Regions from separate parts of the Rhizobium viscosum genome, predicted to be linked through region 2. Evidence: riboswitches for the same ligand, from Rfam matches in the RefSeq annotation. Region 2 holds a riboswitch; the other holds the start of a gene.

Region 1 (7,249 bases), on a different contig from region 2:
AGGCCCCTTTCTATTTGAAAACAGGTGCCGGGCGCTGATAATAGTTGCGGGCAAGGTTGAAAACAGCCTTCACCGATATTGCGCAAAGGATGACCCTTGGCAATGATGCTGTGATTCCGTAGCGTGTTGCTGGCGTTGTTATTTTAGGCGGTTCGGAAATGGTAAGCGTCGCTCCAGATAGGCGCTTCATTGTGTTGGCGTTCCATGTAATAAAGCTGTCACAACCGTGGAACGCGGGCGTTAACGTGGCTTGAAAAGCGTAGTCAGAACCTCCACTTGTAACAGCAAGTGAGAGTGCCGGCCGGTTCCCAAGCGGCCGCGCCAAAGAGCCCGGTAACGGGACGATGGAAAGGAATAAAAATGACGAAGAAAACGTCTGTAGCGAGCACCAGCACCGCCTATCCTGTTCTCCCCCTGCGCGACATCGTGGTATTCCCCCATATGATCGTCCCGCTGTTCGTTGGGCGGGAAAAGTCGATCCGTGCGCTCGAAGAGGTCATGGGTTCCGACAAGCAGATCATGCTGGTCACCCAGATCAACGCTAGCGACGATGACCCGGACCCGTCTGCGATCCATCGCGTCGGTACGGTCGCAAATGTGCTGCAGCTCCTGAAGCTGCCTGACGGTACCGTAAAGGTTCTGGTCGAAGGCCGTGCCCGCGCCGAGATCGATACTTACACGAGCCGCGAGGATTTCTACGAAGCCCTCGGCCATGTGCTCGAGGAGCCGCATGACGATCCGGTCGAGTTGGAAGCTTTGTCGCGTTCCGTCGTGTCGGAATTCGAGAGCTACGTGAAGCTCAACAAGAAGATTTCGCCCGAGGTTGTCGGTGCGGCCAGCCAGATCGACGACTATTCCAAGCTCGCCGATACGGTCGCCTCGCACCTGTCGATCAAGATTACCGAAAAGCAGGAGATGCTGGAGACCACCAGCGTCAAGGCCCGCCTCGAAAAGGCACTCGGCTTCATGGAAGGCGAGATCTCGGTCCTGCAGGTAGAAAAGCGCATCCGCTCGCGCGTCAAGCGCCAGATGGAGAAGACCCAGCGCGAATACTACCTGAATGAACAGATGAAGGCGATCCAGAAGGAACTCGGCGACGGCGAAGAAGGCCGCGACGAGATGAGCGAACTGGAAGAGCGCATCGCCAAGACCAAGCTGTCAAAGGAAGCCCGTGAAAAGGCTGACGCGGAGCTGAAGAAGCTGCGCCAGATGAGCCCGATGTCGGCTGAAGCCACCGTCGTGCGCAACTATCTGGACTGGCTGCTCGGTATCCCGTGGGGCAAGAAGTCGAAGATCAAGGCCGATCTCAACAATGCCGAGAAGATCCTCGAAGCCGATCACTTCGGTCTCGAAAAGGTCAAGGAGCGCATCGTCGAGTATCTGGCGGTCCAAGCTCGCGCCACCAAGATCAAGGGTCCCATCCTGTGCCTCGTCGGCCCTCCGGGCGTCGGCAAGACCTCGCTCGCCCAGTCGATCGCCAAGGCAACCGGCCGTGAATATGTCCGTATGGCTCTCGGCGGCGTCCGTGACGAAGCCGAAATCCGTGGCCACCGCCGCACCTATATCGGTTCGATGCCCGGCAAGGTCATCCAGTCGATGAAGAAGGCGAAGAAGTCCAACCCGCTCTTCCTGCTCGATGAAATCGACAAGCTCGGCCAGGACTATCGCGGCGATCCGTCTTCGGCTCTGCTGGAAGTGCTCGACCCTGCTCAGAACTCGACCTTCATGGACCACTACCTGGAAGTCGAATACGACCTGTCGGACGTGATGTTCATCACGACGGCGAATACGCTGAACATCCCGGCTCCGCTGATGGACCGCATGGAAATCATCCGTATCGCCGGCTACACCGAAGACGAAAAGCGCGAGATCGCCAAGCGGCACCTGCTGCCGAAGGCTATCAAGGAACATGCGCTACAGCCGAGTGAATTCTCGGTCAGCGACGATGCTCTGATGGCGATCAGCCAGCAGTATACCCGCGAAGCCGGTGTCCGTAACTTCGAACGCGAACTGATGAAACTCGCCCGCAAGGCGGTCACCGAGATCATCAAGGGCAAGACGAAGTCGGTTCACGTAACGGCAGCGAACATCGACGATTATCTGGGCGTTCCACGCTTCCGCCACGGCGAAGCGGAACGTGAAGATCAGGTCGGCGTGGTGACAGGCCTTGCCTGGACGGAAGTCGGCGGCGAGCTGCTGACGATCGAAGGCGTCATGATGCCCGGCAAGGGCCGCATGACCGTCACCGGCAACCTGAAGGAAGTGATGAAGGAATCGATCTCGGCAGCGGCCTCCTATGTCCGCTCGCGTGCCGTCGATTTCGGCATCGAGCCGCCGCGCTTCGACAAGAGCGACATCCACGTGCATGTGCCGGAAGGCGCAACGCCGAAGGATGGTCCCTCGGCCGGTGTCGCCATGGCAACCGCGATCGTCTCGATCATGACCGGCATTCCGGTCAACAAGGATGTGGCAATGACGGGTGAAATCACCCTGCGCGGCCGTGTCCTGCCGATCGGTGGCCTGAAGGAAAAGCTGCTTGCTGCACTGCGCGGCGGCATCAAGAAGGTGCTGATTCCGGAAGAAAATGCCAAGGATCTGGCAGAGATTCCTGACAACGTGAAGAACAACATGGAGATCATTCCGGTCTCCCGTATGGGCGAAGTGATCAAGCATGCACTGGTCCGTCGTCCCGAGCCGATCGAGTGGGATGGCACGGTTGAAACGCCCGTCATCGCGACCGTTGAAGGGCTCGATGATGCAGGTGTAGCCATCGCTCATTGAGCTTTGGCGGCCACATTTATGCCCAATTGTTGCAAATCGTGAAAAAGGCCGGCGGAAACGCCGGCCTTTTTTTGTGAAAACGTCATGTAGACGCTTGCTTTTCCTTGATTTGCAGGGCTTTTGGGTTCTCGGCGGGCCTGATGAAAGCGATTTCTGCGCCTAGCTTCCAGATTGAGTTGTTTCAAACCATTTAGAAAGGGGTGGAAACATGAACAAGAATGAACTCGTGTCCGCAGTAGCCGAAAAGGCTGGACTGACGAAGTCTGACGCAGCATCTGCCGTCGACGCAGTTTTTGATGTTGTGCAGGCTGAGCTGAAGAACAAGGGCGACATCCGTCTCGCCGGCTTCGGCAGCTTCACGGTTTCTCATCGCGCTGCCACGAAGGGCCGCAACCCGTCGACCGGCGCCGAAGTCGACATTCCGGCACGCAATGTGCCGAAGTTCACGCCCGGCAAGGGCCTGAAGGACGCCGTCAACGGCTGATACGAGATTGTCCGCCGGCTGTAAACGAGAACGGCCGCGCAGGATTTTGAGGGGGTTCGGCATCGCCGGACCCCTTTTTGTTTTCGCCGCTTGCGGCATGCAGCGCTTTGTCTTACGACGGTGATGTTCTCAGGGCGGGGTGAAAGTCCCCACCGGCGGTAAGGGCTGCGGCCTGAGCCCGCGAGCGCCTTCTCAAGCTTTGGCTTGGGAAGGGTCAGCAGATCCGGTGTGATTCCGGAGCCGACGGTTAAAGTCCGGATGAAAGAGAATGAGCATGGCCGTGCGCGGGCAGGGATCTGTTGGCGTCTGCGTGTCGTCGCCTCATGCGTCCTGATTTATGTTTGGTCCCTATTCCGGATGGAAGACATGAATCAGAATTCCCTTGCAGTCTGGCATTCCCGCGCCTTTGCCGGTGCAGCCTTCATGGTGCTTGGAGGCGTCGTCTTCTCGCTCCTCAATGTCGTCACCCAGTGGCTCACGATGACGCTTGCCTTCCCGGCGACGTCCGCAGCGTTCTGGCAATATGGCTTCGCCTTCCTCTTTTCCTTGCCTTTCCTGCGCAAGGCCGGGCTCTCGGCGATGCGCACCGGCTATCCCTGGCGGCATGTCGTGCGTGTCGTCTTTGCCGCGCTCGGCGTCGAGGCCTGGGTTTCCGGCCTTGCCTCGGTGCCGATCTGGCAGGCGATCGCGCTCGTCATGACCTCGCCCTTCTTCATCATTCTCGGCGCGCGCCTGTTCCTCGGTGAGCGTGTCGGACCTGCTCGCTGGACAGCGACGGGTGTCGGCTTTGCCGGCGCGATGATCATCCTCCAGCCGTGGTCGGACAGCTTCACCTGGGCGGCACTTTTGCCTGTTATCTCGGCCCCGCTTTGGGGTGCCTCTTCGCTCATCACCAAGAGCCTGACCGGCATCGAGAAGCCGGAGACTATTACCGTCTGGCTGCTGGTGCTGCTGACGCCGATCAATGGCGGCCTGGCGCTCGCGGCGGGCTTTGCAGTGCCGGCGGGCGCAACGCTTGCGCTCTTCCTTCTGGCGGGGCTCCTGACGGTCGTGGCGCAATATTTGCTGACGCTCGCCTATGCGAGCGCCGATGCCGCCTATGTGCAGCCCTTCGATGACCTGAAACTGCCGTTGAACGTGCTCGCCGGCTGGCTTTTCTTCGGCTATGCACCGGCTGGTTATCTGTGGCTCGGCGCTACGCTTATCCTCGCCGCGTCGCTCTTCATCATGCGCAGCGAGATGCGCCGCGAACAGCAGGTGGCCTGACGCAAACCGTACAAAATGTCGCAGGCTGTCATGTGTCTGTCATGGCAGTCCCGCAAAAAACCTCTGCTCGATTTTTTCGACATTGGGGGATTTTCAATGACATTGTCTGCGCGCAAGGCGGCGCTCGCTGCCGCGCTTTTTGCATCCGTTGCCTTCCCGGCAGCGGCCGAGCCGGTTTTCAACCGCATCGCCTCTTTCCCGGTTGCGACCAACCTGCCGGCTGACAAGGACAAGCTTTCGGCCACTTCGGCCGAGATCATCACCGCCTCGCAGGATGGCAACACGCTGATCTACAGCGACAGCCCGCTCGGCGCGATCGGCTTCATCGACATCACCGATGCCAAGGCACCCAAGGCCGGCGGCGCGCTGATGATGGACGGTGAGCCGACCTCGGTCACGACAGCAGCCGGCAAGGCGCTCGTCGCCGTCAACACCGGCGAAAGCAAGCAGAAGCCGTCCGGCCGTCTGGCGATCGTCGATATCGCTTCGAAGAAGATCGACGCGACCTGCGATCTCGGCGGCCAGCCCGATTCGATCGCCCTCAACAAGGACAGGACGCTCGGCACCATCGCGATCGAAAACGAACGCGATGAAGAAGTTGACGACGGCAAGATCCCGCAGATGCCGGCAGGCGACCTCGTCGTCTTCCAGGTCAAGACCGACGGAACCGTCGATTGCGGCACGATCAAGCACGTCGCCCTGACCGGCCTTGCTGGCGTTGCCCCTGAAGATCCGGAGCCGGAATTCGTGGCGTTCAACAGCCAGAACGAAATCGCCCTGACCCTGCAGGAAAACAACGAGATCATCATTCTCGACGGCGCGACCGGCACGGTGAAGACGCACTTCTCCGCGGGCAGCGTCGACCTCACCGGTATCGATGCCAAGCGCGACGGCGCCCTGAAGTTCACGGGCGAGAAGAAGGGCGTTAAGCGCGAGCCCGACGCCGTGAAGTGGCTGGACGACAACCGTCTCGTCGTCGCCAACGAAGGCGATTATGAGGGCGGCTCGCGCGGCTTCACTATCTTCGACAAGAGCGGCAAGGTCCTCTTCGAATCCGGCAGCTCCTTCGAGCGTGCTGTCGCCGCTCTCGGCCACTATCCGGAAAGCCGCTCTTCGTCGAAGGGCGTCGAGCCGGAAGGTCTCGAAGCGGCCAAGTTTGGCAACGACAACCTGTTCTTCCTGCTCGCCGAGCGCGCTTCGGTCGTCGGCGTCTACAAGGATACGGGCGCCGATCCGGAACTGCTGCAGGTCCTGCCGTCGGGTATTTCTCCGGAAGGCGCGATCGCCATTCCGCAGCGTAACCTGCTTGCGACCGCCAACGAACTCGACCTCGGCAAAGACGGCGGTGCGCGTTCGCACGTGATGATCTACGAGCGTGGCGAAGGCGAAAAGGCCTATCCGCACATTGTCTCCGCCGACAAGGACGGCAACCCGATCGGCTTTGCAGCTCTTTCGGGTCTTACCGCCGTTCCGGGTAAGCCGGGCATGCTCTTCGCCGTGAGCGACAGTGTCCTCGGCTCGCAGCCGACGATTTACACGATCGACGCCACCAAGAAGCCGGCCGTCATCACCGACGCGCTGGTCGTCAAGCGTGACGGCGCTCCGGCCCAGAAGCTTGACATCGAAGGCATCGCTGTTGCCGCCGACGGCTCCTTCTGGCTGGCTTCGGAAGGTTATACCGAGCGCCTGGTGCCGCATGCGCTCTATAACGTCACAGCCAAGGGCGACATCAAGGCCGAGATCGCCCTGCCGAAGGAACTGCTTGCCAACGAAATCCGCTACGGTTTCGAAGGTGTGACGATCATCGGTACCGGCGACGATACAACGCTGTGGATGGCCGTGCAGCGCGAGTGGAACGATGACGAGAAGGGTTTTGTGAAGCTCGTCTCCTATAACCCGAAGAAGAAGGAATGGGGCGGCGTACGCTACCCGCTCGACAAGAGCGAGAGCGGCTGGGTCGGTCTTTCCGAAATCACTGCTCAGGGCGACAGCGTCTATATCATCGAGCGCGACAACCTCGTCGGCGATGCGGCCAAGCTGAAGAAGCTCTACAAGGTCGCAATCTCCGACCTGAAGCCCGGCAAGCTCGGCGGCGAACTGCCTGTCGTCAAGAAGACGGAAGCCCATGATTTCATCGGCGACCTGAAGTCGGCCACCAACGGCTATGTCCTCGACAAGCTGGAAGGCTTCGCCTTCGACGCATCGGGCAAGGCCTACGCCGTGACCGACAATGACGGTGTGAGCGACTCCTCGGGCGAAACCCTGTTCTTCCCGGTCAACCTGACCGCCACGAATTGAGTTGGCATTCCCGCGAAATGGAAAGGCCGGGTTTTTGCCCGGCCTTTTTCTTTGGCTCGATCACGCTGACGGCCCGACTAACCTAAACCATAAATTTGGGCAGCGCGGCCGCCAATGCGTCGACGGCAAGACGGATCCTGAGCGGCAGGTGCGGTGTCTGCAGCCATAGCGCATGGCAGTCATAGAGAAACTCCGGCTGACCCGGCAGCAACACCTCGAGCGCTCCAGCCTGCACGCGGTCGCGAATGAGCCAGTAGGGCAGCCAGGCAAGCCCCATGCCGGCCGTTGCCGCATCTGCAATCGCATCGAGATCATCGAGTCGCAATCGGCTGTTCGGCCGAACTTCCACCGGAGGCTGGTCGCCATGCGGGAAGAGCCATGGGCTGAAGCGGGCAGAGCGCGCGTAGATGATCGCATTGT
Region 2 (7,249 bases):
GCGCTGAACAGCGATCCGGCGATTTCGGCGACCACGGCGACGCTGCAGGAGCCCGAGCATGGGCTCACCGAAGCACGCCTTGCGGAGACCGATGTCCTGACCTGGTGGGGTCACAAGGACCATGGTGCGGTCTCCGACGTCGTCGTCGAGCGCGTCGCCAGGCGGGTGTGGGAAGGCATGGGCCTCTTGGTGCTGCATTCCGGCCATTTCTCCAAGATCTTCAAGCGGCTGATGGGCACGCCCTGCGCGCTCAAGTGGCGCGAGGCGGGCGAGCGCGAGCGTCTGTGGACGATCAACCAACGCCATCCGATCGCAGCCGGTATCGGCGAACATTTCGAGCTTGAAAACGAGGAAATGTATGGCGAGCAGTTCTCCGTGCCGGAGCCATTGGAAACGGTGTTCATCTCCTGGTTCCAGGGCGGCGAAGTGTTCCGCTCGGGGCTGACTTGGCGGCGCGGTGCCGGCAACATCTTCTATTTCCGTCCGGGCCACGAAACCTACCCGACCTATCACGATGCAAACGTGCAGAAGGTGCTGATCAACGGCGTGAAGTGGGCCTATAACCCGCAAGGCGACCTGAAGAGCATCACCGATGCTCCAAATGTGCCGGTAGAGAAGGCACTGGAGCCGATCGTCGAACGCGGCCCGAGACTGCACCAGGCCGGCGAAGCCGGTTACCGCTGAGGAGAATAGCAATGCGTCTACTCGTTCTTGGCACGGGCATGATGGCCAAAAGCCAGGTCGCCGGCTTCCTCGCGATCGATGGTGTCGAAGTGGTCGGCGCCGTCGATACGGATCGGACCCGGCTCGATGAATTCGCCGATCATTTCAACATCGAAAAGCGCTTCGGCACGCTCGACGAGGCGATCGCCTGGGGTGAATTTGATGCAGCCACAAACGTCACGCCCGACCGCATCCACCACGCGACGAGCCTCGCGCTGATCGCCGCCGGCAAGCATGTCTTTTGCGAAAAACCGCTGGCGGAGAACTATGCGCACGCGCTTGAGATGACGGAAGCGGCGGAAGCGGCCGGCGTCATCAACATGGTCAACCTCACCTACCGCAATGTCGCACCGCTGCAGCGGGCCCGTGAGATGGTACTCGCCGGCGAACTTGGCACAATCAAGCATGTGGAGGCCTCCTACCTGCAGAGCTGGCTCGTGTCGCGCGCCTGGGGCGACTGGCGCACGGAATCGCGCTGGCTGTGGCGTCTTTCCACCGGTCACGGTTCGAACGGCGTGCTTGGCGATGTCGGCATTCATATCCTCGATTTCGCCGCCTATGGCGCGGCGACCGACATCGATCACGTTTTTGCGCGGCTGAAGACTTTCAACAAGGCGCCGGGCGGGCAGATCGGCGAGTATATGCTCGATGCCAATGACAGTTTCACCATGTCGGTCGATTTCGCCAATGGCGCCCTCGGCGTCATCCATGCCAGCCGCTGGGCGACCGGGCATCTGAACGAGCTCAGGCTGCGCATCTATGGCGAGAAGGGCAGTCTCGAGGTCATCCATCGTCCTGACGGCTCGGACCTTCGCGGCTGCCTCGGCGACGACATTGAAAGCGCCACTTGGCGTGACATCGAGGTGCCGGCAGTCCCGACCAACTATCAACGCTTTGCCGAAGCGGTCAGGAGCGGCAAGCAGGACGATCCCACCTTCCGCCATGCCGCCAACCTGCAGAAGGTCATCGACCTCGCGATCGTTTCGGAGAAAGAACGTCGGGAGTTCAATCTGCTGGCCGCTGATACCCCAGAGAGCACGGTCGGCCAGGGGCCGGAAAGCAAGGGCGACGATCAGGGACCGGCATTGGCACTCGTCGTCTGATGGCTTGGTGAAACATCGAAGGCCCGAATGATCGGGCCTTCTTTGAAGCGGTAGAGCTCGCTCTGCTTACTGCACAACCGGCAGCTAGGCAGCCTTACCAGGCGCACTGACGCCCCGATAGGCGATGAGATCCTCGATGGTGATCAGATGGAGGCCGTGCCGTTCGGCAAACTGCTCAAGCTCGGGCAGGCGCGCCATCGTGCCATCATCATTGGCCACTTCGCAGATGACACCTGACGGAGAAAGGTCGGCGAGCCTTGCGAGATCGACAGCAGCCTCGGTATGGCCGGGACGAGAAAGAACGCCGTTCGGATGCGCACGCAACGGGAAGATATGGCCGGGCCGTGCAAAATCCTCAGGGCGGGAATTCTCGCCGATGAGGGCGCGAACGGTTGCGGCGCGGTCAGCTGCGGAAATACCGGTCGTCGTTTCAGGGATATAGTCAACCGAGACGGTGAACGCCGTCTTCAAGAGTTCGGTATTGTTGGGGACCATCTGCGGGATCTGCAGTTCATCCAGCCGCTCACCTTCCATCGCCACGCAGATGAGGCCGCGGGCGTAATTCATCATAAACGCGATCGCCTGCGGGGTGATCGCTTCGGATGCAATGACGAGGTCGCCCTCGTTTTCCCGATCGCGATCATCGACGACAACCACGATCTCGCCCCGCGCAATCGCGGCGATCGCATCTTCTATCTTGGAAATTGCCATTTCTCTGCCTTTCAAGGGTTAGCCGCGTGAGCGGCATTCATGGCCTGTCAAAGCCACCATTTTCCCTTGGGCGAACAAGCATATGAAACGCCGCGTGCCGAGCGGCGCCCCCTGCGTTGCTCTCTTCCATCCGGACTGTGACCGTCGGCTCCGGCATCTCACCGGATCTGCTGACCCTTCGCTTTCACGAAGGCGCTCGCGGGCTCCGAGTTGCCTCGATACCGCCGGTGGGGAATTGCACCCCGCCCTGAGAACATTGCTTATGTAAATGACGAATGGCTTGTTCTGCAAGAGGTTGGGTGCAGATCGCCTCGCGAGAATTGCCTCCCGGTGATGAAAGCACCGTTTCCTATTGTCGAACAGCGCTAGGACATGATCAGCCCGCCATCGACATTGATGGTCTGGCCGGTGATATAGGCCGCGTCGTCACTTGCAAGAAAGGTGACAAGACCAGCGACGTCTTCGCCCGATCCGGCGCGCTTCATCGGGATGCCTTCGACCCATTCTTTCATGAGTTCGCCGGGTGCGTAGTTGCCGAGCAGCTTGCCCCATGCCTGGTCGTTATAGGCCCACATGTCGGTTTCGATTATGCCCGGGCAGAAGGCGTTGACGGTGATGCCGTCAGTCGCGACTTCCTTGGCAAGGCTCTGGGTGATGCCGACGACGCCCATCTTCGAGGCAGCATAATGCGGCGTATAGATGAAGCCGTCTCGTGCCTGTCCGGACGCCGTGTTGATGATGCGTCCGCCGCGACCATGTTTGCGCATGCGGGCGATCGCTTCCTGGGCGCAGAGGAACACGCCCTTGGTATTGACCGCCATGACCTTGTCCCACTCGCCCTCGGTCATGTCTTCGATACGGGCGATGGTGATGACACCGGCATTCTGGATGGAGACGTGGACAGCGCCGAAGGCCTCCTCAGCTGCATCAAAGAGAGCTTTGACGCTTGCCTTGTCGGTGACGTCGCCAACAAAGGAGATTGCCTTTGCGCCATCGGCCTTGATCTGCTCGGCAACGGCATGCACGCTCTCCTCGTTGGCGGAGACCACGAGATTGGCGCCCTCGCGTGCAAAGCGTTTGGCAATCGCCGCACCGATACCGCGGCTTGCGCCGGTAATGACGACAGTCTTGTTTTCGAAACGCTGCATTCTCTTTTTCCTTTCAGGGATGCCTGCGTCAGCGCGCCGATCGGCAAACCGGCGACACTCGCCTCCTCACTCAAACTTCAAACGGCTGCAGAGATAATCCCGGCGAATTCTGATGCCTTCAGCGAAGCGCCGCCGACCAGTGCTCCATCCACATTGCGAAGCCCGAAAATCGCTTCGGCATTGGATGACTTGACCGAACCGCCATAGAGGATTCTGACCGAGTTACCATCGCTCCCCAGCCGCTCTTCGAGCATCTGCCGGATCGCGGCATGGACCTCCTCAATCTGCTCGTTGGTCGGCACCAACCCGGTTCCTATCGCCCATACAGGTTCGTAGGCGATGACGAGATTTGCGCTCGTCGCTCCCTCGGGAACGGATTCTCTCAGTTGCTCGCCAACCACTTCGATCGCCCGTCCTTCATCCCGCTCATGTCGCGTTTCACCGACGCAGACGATCGCGATCAAGCCCCCGCGATGCGCGGCGACCGCCTTTGCACGGACGATCTCATCGTCTTCGCCATGAGACACACGGCGCTCGGAATGTCCGAGGATGACATAGCGCGCACCGATATCGGCGAGCATTTCGGCCGAGACGTCGCCCGTATGGGCGCCTGACTGCTGCGCATGACAATCCTGCGCGCCGATGACCAGGTTCGAATCCTTGACCCGCTCTACAGCGCGATCAATCAGCGTGAAGGGCGGGCAGACGACGATATCGCACGTCGCACTGCCCGTTAGTCCCTTCAGCGCCTCGATCTCAGCTTGGGAGGAGACGAGACCGTTCATTTTCCAATTGCCTGCAACGAGCTTGCGCATGAGATCACCAGCAGCAGAAGCCGCCGTCGACAAGCAGATCGACGCCCGTCACGAAGCTTGCAGCATTCGACAGCAGGAAGACGGCCGGACCGACCATCTCGTCGACGCCAGCCATGCGCTGCATCGGCGTCTGCTCTTCGAAGAGCTTGGTCTGATGCACCATCTCCGGGCGCGTGTTCATCGGCGTTGCGGTATAGCCCGGCGAAATCGTGTTGACGCGGATACCGCGCCCGACCCACTCCATGGCCAGCGACTTGGACATATGGATCACGCCGGCTTTGGAAGCGTTGTAATGCGCCTGGCTGAGGCCGCGATTGACGATAACGCCGGACATGGAGGCGATGTTGACGATCGACCCGCGGCCGTTCTTCAGCATGGCGCGCGCTTCCGCCTGACAGGACAGGAAGACGCCCTTCAGATTTATGTCCATCAGTGTCTGGTACTGGTCCTCTTCCATTTCCTCGGCGGGATTGGCATTGGCGATGCCGGCCGCATTGACTGCAAGCGAGAGGGCGCCGAGATCTGCTTCGGTGCGGGCGACCGCATCGGCCAGAGACGACTTGCTGGTGACATCGGCGGCAATCTCGATCGAGCGACGGCCGGCTGACCGGATATGGCTGGCGGTGGTGGCAAGACCGTCATCAGTGCGGCGATCGAGAAGCGCTACGTCGGCGCCGCACTGGGCAAGACCGATCGCGATCCTTTGCCCGATACCGCTGCCGGCGCCGGTCACGATGGCGACCTGGCCGCTGAGATCAAATAGTTTTGGTGCGTTCAGAGAGATGTCGGACACCGCTCTTCCTTTCTGTCTTTGCCTAGATTGTCGCCAGTTCCATGACCGAGACGTCGTTCGCCTCGTCACGCTTCAGAATGCCTGCCTGCTTGCCCTGTGCCAGCACGAGAATCCGGTTCGAAACGCCGAGAACTTCTTCGAGATCGGAGCTCACGACGATGACCGCGACACCCTGCTTGGCGAGGTTGACGATGATATCGTAGATGCCGGCGCGGGCTCCGACATCGATGCCGCGTGTGGGCTCGTCCAGCACCACGACTTTGGGATCGCGCATCAGCCATTTGGCGATGACGACCTTCTGCTGGTTGCCGCCGGAGAGATCGGAAGCCAACTGCTCCGCACGACCTTTGACGCCGAACTTCGCCACCGCCTTTTCGGCGAAGATGCGTTTCACGCCCGAGGTGAGCCAGCGCCCGCCAAGCTTGTCGAGATTGGCATAGATGATGTTTTCGCTGATCTTGTGTGCAACGACGAGGCCTTGATCCTTGCGATCTTCCGGGACCATCACGATGCCCCTGGCGATCGCATCCGCCGGGCTGCGCAGCTTCAGCGACTCGCCTTCCAGCCGGACTGAGCCGGCGCTGATTGGATCGGCACCGGAAATCGCACGCACGAGCTCGGTGCGGCCTGCGCCGACGAGGCCGGCAATGCCGAGAATCTCGCCTGCGTGAACATCGAAGCTGACATCGCGGAAGGAATCGTCCGGCGATGTCAGGCCGGACACTTCGAGCACAGGCCTGCTGGTCGGCTCGGGAAGGGTCGGAAACATGCGATCGAGCGAGCGGCCGACCATGCTTTCGACGATCGTGCGTACCGGCGTTGAACTGTCGGCGAATTCATGGACGCGCTCTCCGTCGCGGAGCACGACGATACGGTCGGTGATCTTCTTGATCTCCTCCATGCGGTGGGAGATGTAGATAATGCCCACGCCCTCGGAGCGCAGCTTGCGCACCTGCTCGAACAGAGCTTCGGTCTCCGCCCCGCCAAGTGCGGCAGTCGGCTCATCGAGGATGAGCAGCTTGGCATTGAGCGCCAGTGCTTTGGCGATCTCGATGAGCTGCTGATTGGCGGTCGAGAGACCGGCAACCTTTCGGGTCGCAGGAATATGCAGGTTCAGTCGAGCGAGCTGCTCCTGGGCACGGCGGACCATTTGCGTGCGGTCGACTACGCCATTCTTCATCGGCCATCGGCCGATAAAGACATTTTCGGCGATGGAAAGATGCGGCAGAAGCTGCAGTTCCTGGTGGATCAGCACGACGCCCTTGTCGATCGCCTCGCGCGGAGCGGCCGGGGCATAAGGCTGCCCCAGCCATGTCATCGAGCCCTCGGACGGTGTGCGCGATCCGGCAATGATGCCTGACAGTGTCGACTTGCCGGCGCCGTTTTCACCGAGCAGCGCCACCACTTCGCCGGGATAAACGTCCAGGTCCACATTTTTCAGAACCTGGAGCGGTCCATAGCGCTTGGATATGCCCCTCAGGGAAAGAACCGGCTCGGTCACAGCACACCTCCTCGAGATTTCGACTGATTACGGGTGGTTGGCGATGAAGCCTGCCACGTTTTCCTTGGTCGTCAGCGTGGCGTCCATCAGCTGGACCGGCGGCACCTTTTCCTTGGCAGCGAGCTTGACCGCATTCTCCACCGCATCGCGGCCCATCTTCTGCGTCTGCTGTGTCGCGGTCACGTCGAACACACCCTTGCTGAGGGCTTCGAGTGCAGCGGTATCGCCATCAAAACCACCGACCACAATCTTTTGGGATGGATTGGCGACCTTGATCGCCTGGGCCGCACCGAGCGCCAGTCCATCTGCCTGGGCGAAGACGATCGAGACATCCGAATTCGACTGAAGCATGTTCTGCATGATCTGGAAGCCTTCGTCCTGGCTCCACATGTTGGAATATTGCTCGGCGACGACGCTCACGTCCGGATAGGCCTTCAGGGATTCCAGGCATCCCT

What was found. A riboswitch is a leader RNA that binds a small molecule or an ion and turns the genes downstream of it on or off. The one in region 2 is predicted to bind FMN.
Region 1: another riboswitch for FMN. It lies ahead of H4W29_RS02275 (DMT family transporter); the one in region 2 lies ahead of ribB (3,4-dihydroxy-2-butanone-4-phosphate synthase).

The regions. Positions count from the first base shown of each region.
Region 1 covers NZ_JADBEC010000001.1:436,443-443,691, reverse strand. Annotated here, with positions in the region: gene lon (endopeptidase La) at 361-2,781, shown strand; gene hupB (DNA-binding protein HupB) at 2,990-3,265, shown strand; FMN riboswitch at 3,387-3,539, shown strand; gene H4W29_RS02275 (DMT family transporter) at 3,623-4,531, shown strand; gene H4W29_RS02270 (esterase-like activity of phytase family protein) at 4,628-6,829, shown strand; gene H4W29_RS02265 (LysR family transcriptional regulator) at 6,912-7,249, opposite strand, start outside.
Region 2 covers NZ_JADBEC010000002.1:2,197,267-2,204,515, reverse strand. Annotated here, with positions in the region: gene H4W29_RS31060 (ThuA domain-containing protein) at 1-684, shown strand, start outside; gene H4W29_RS31055 (Gfo/Idh/MocA family protein) at 696-1,826, shown strand; gene ribB (3,4-dihydroxy-2-butanone-4-phosphate synthase) at 1,911-2,537, opposite strand; FMN riboswitch at 2,652-2,796, opposite strand; gene H4W29_RS31045 (glucose 1-dehydrogenase) at 2,903-3,685, opposite strand; gene tpiA (triose-phosphate isomerase) at 3,763-4,500, opposite strand; gene H4W29_RS31035 (SDR family oxidoreductase) at 4,505-5,293, opposite strand; gene H4W29_RS31030 (sugar ABC transporter ATP-binding protein) at 5,316-6,794, opposite strand; gene H4W29_RS31025 (sugar ABC transporter substrate-binding protein) at 6,822-7,249, opposite strand, start outside.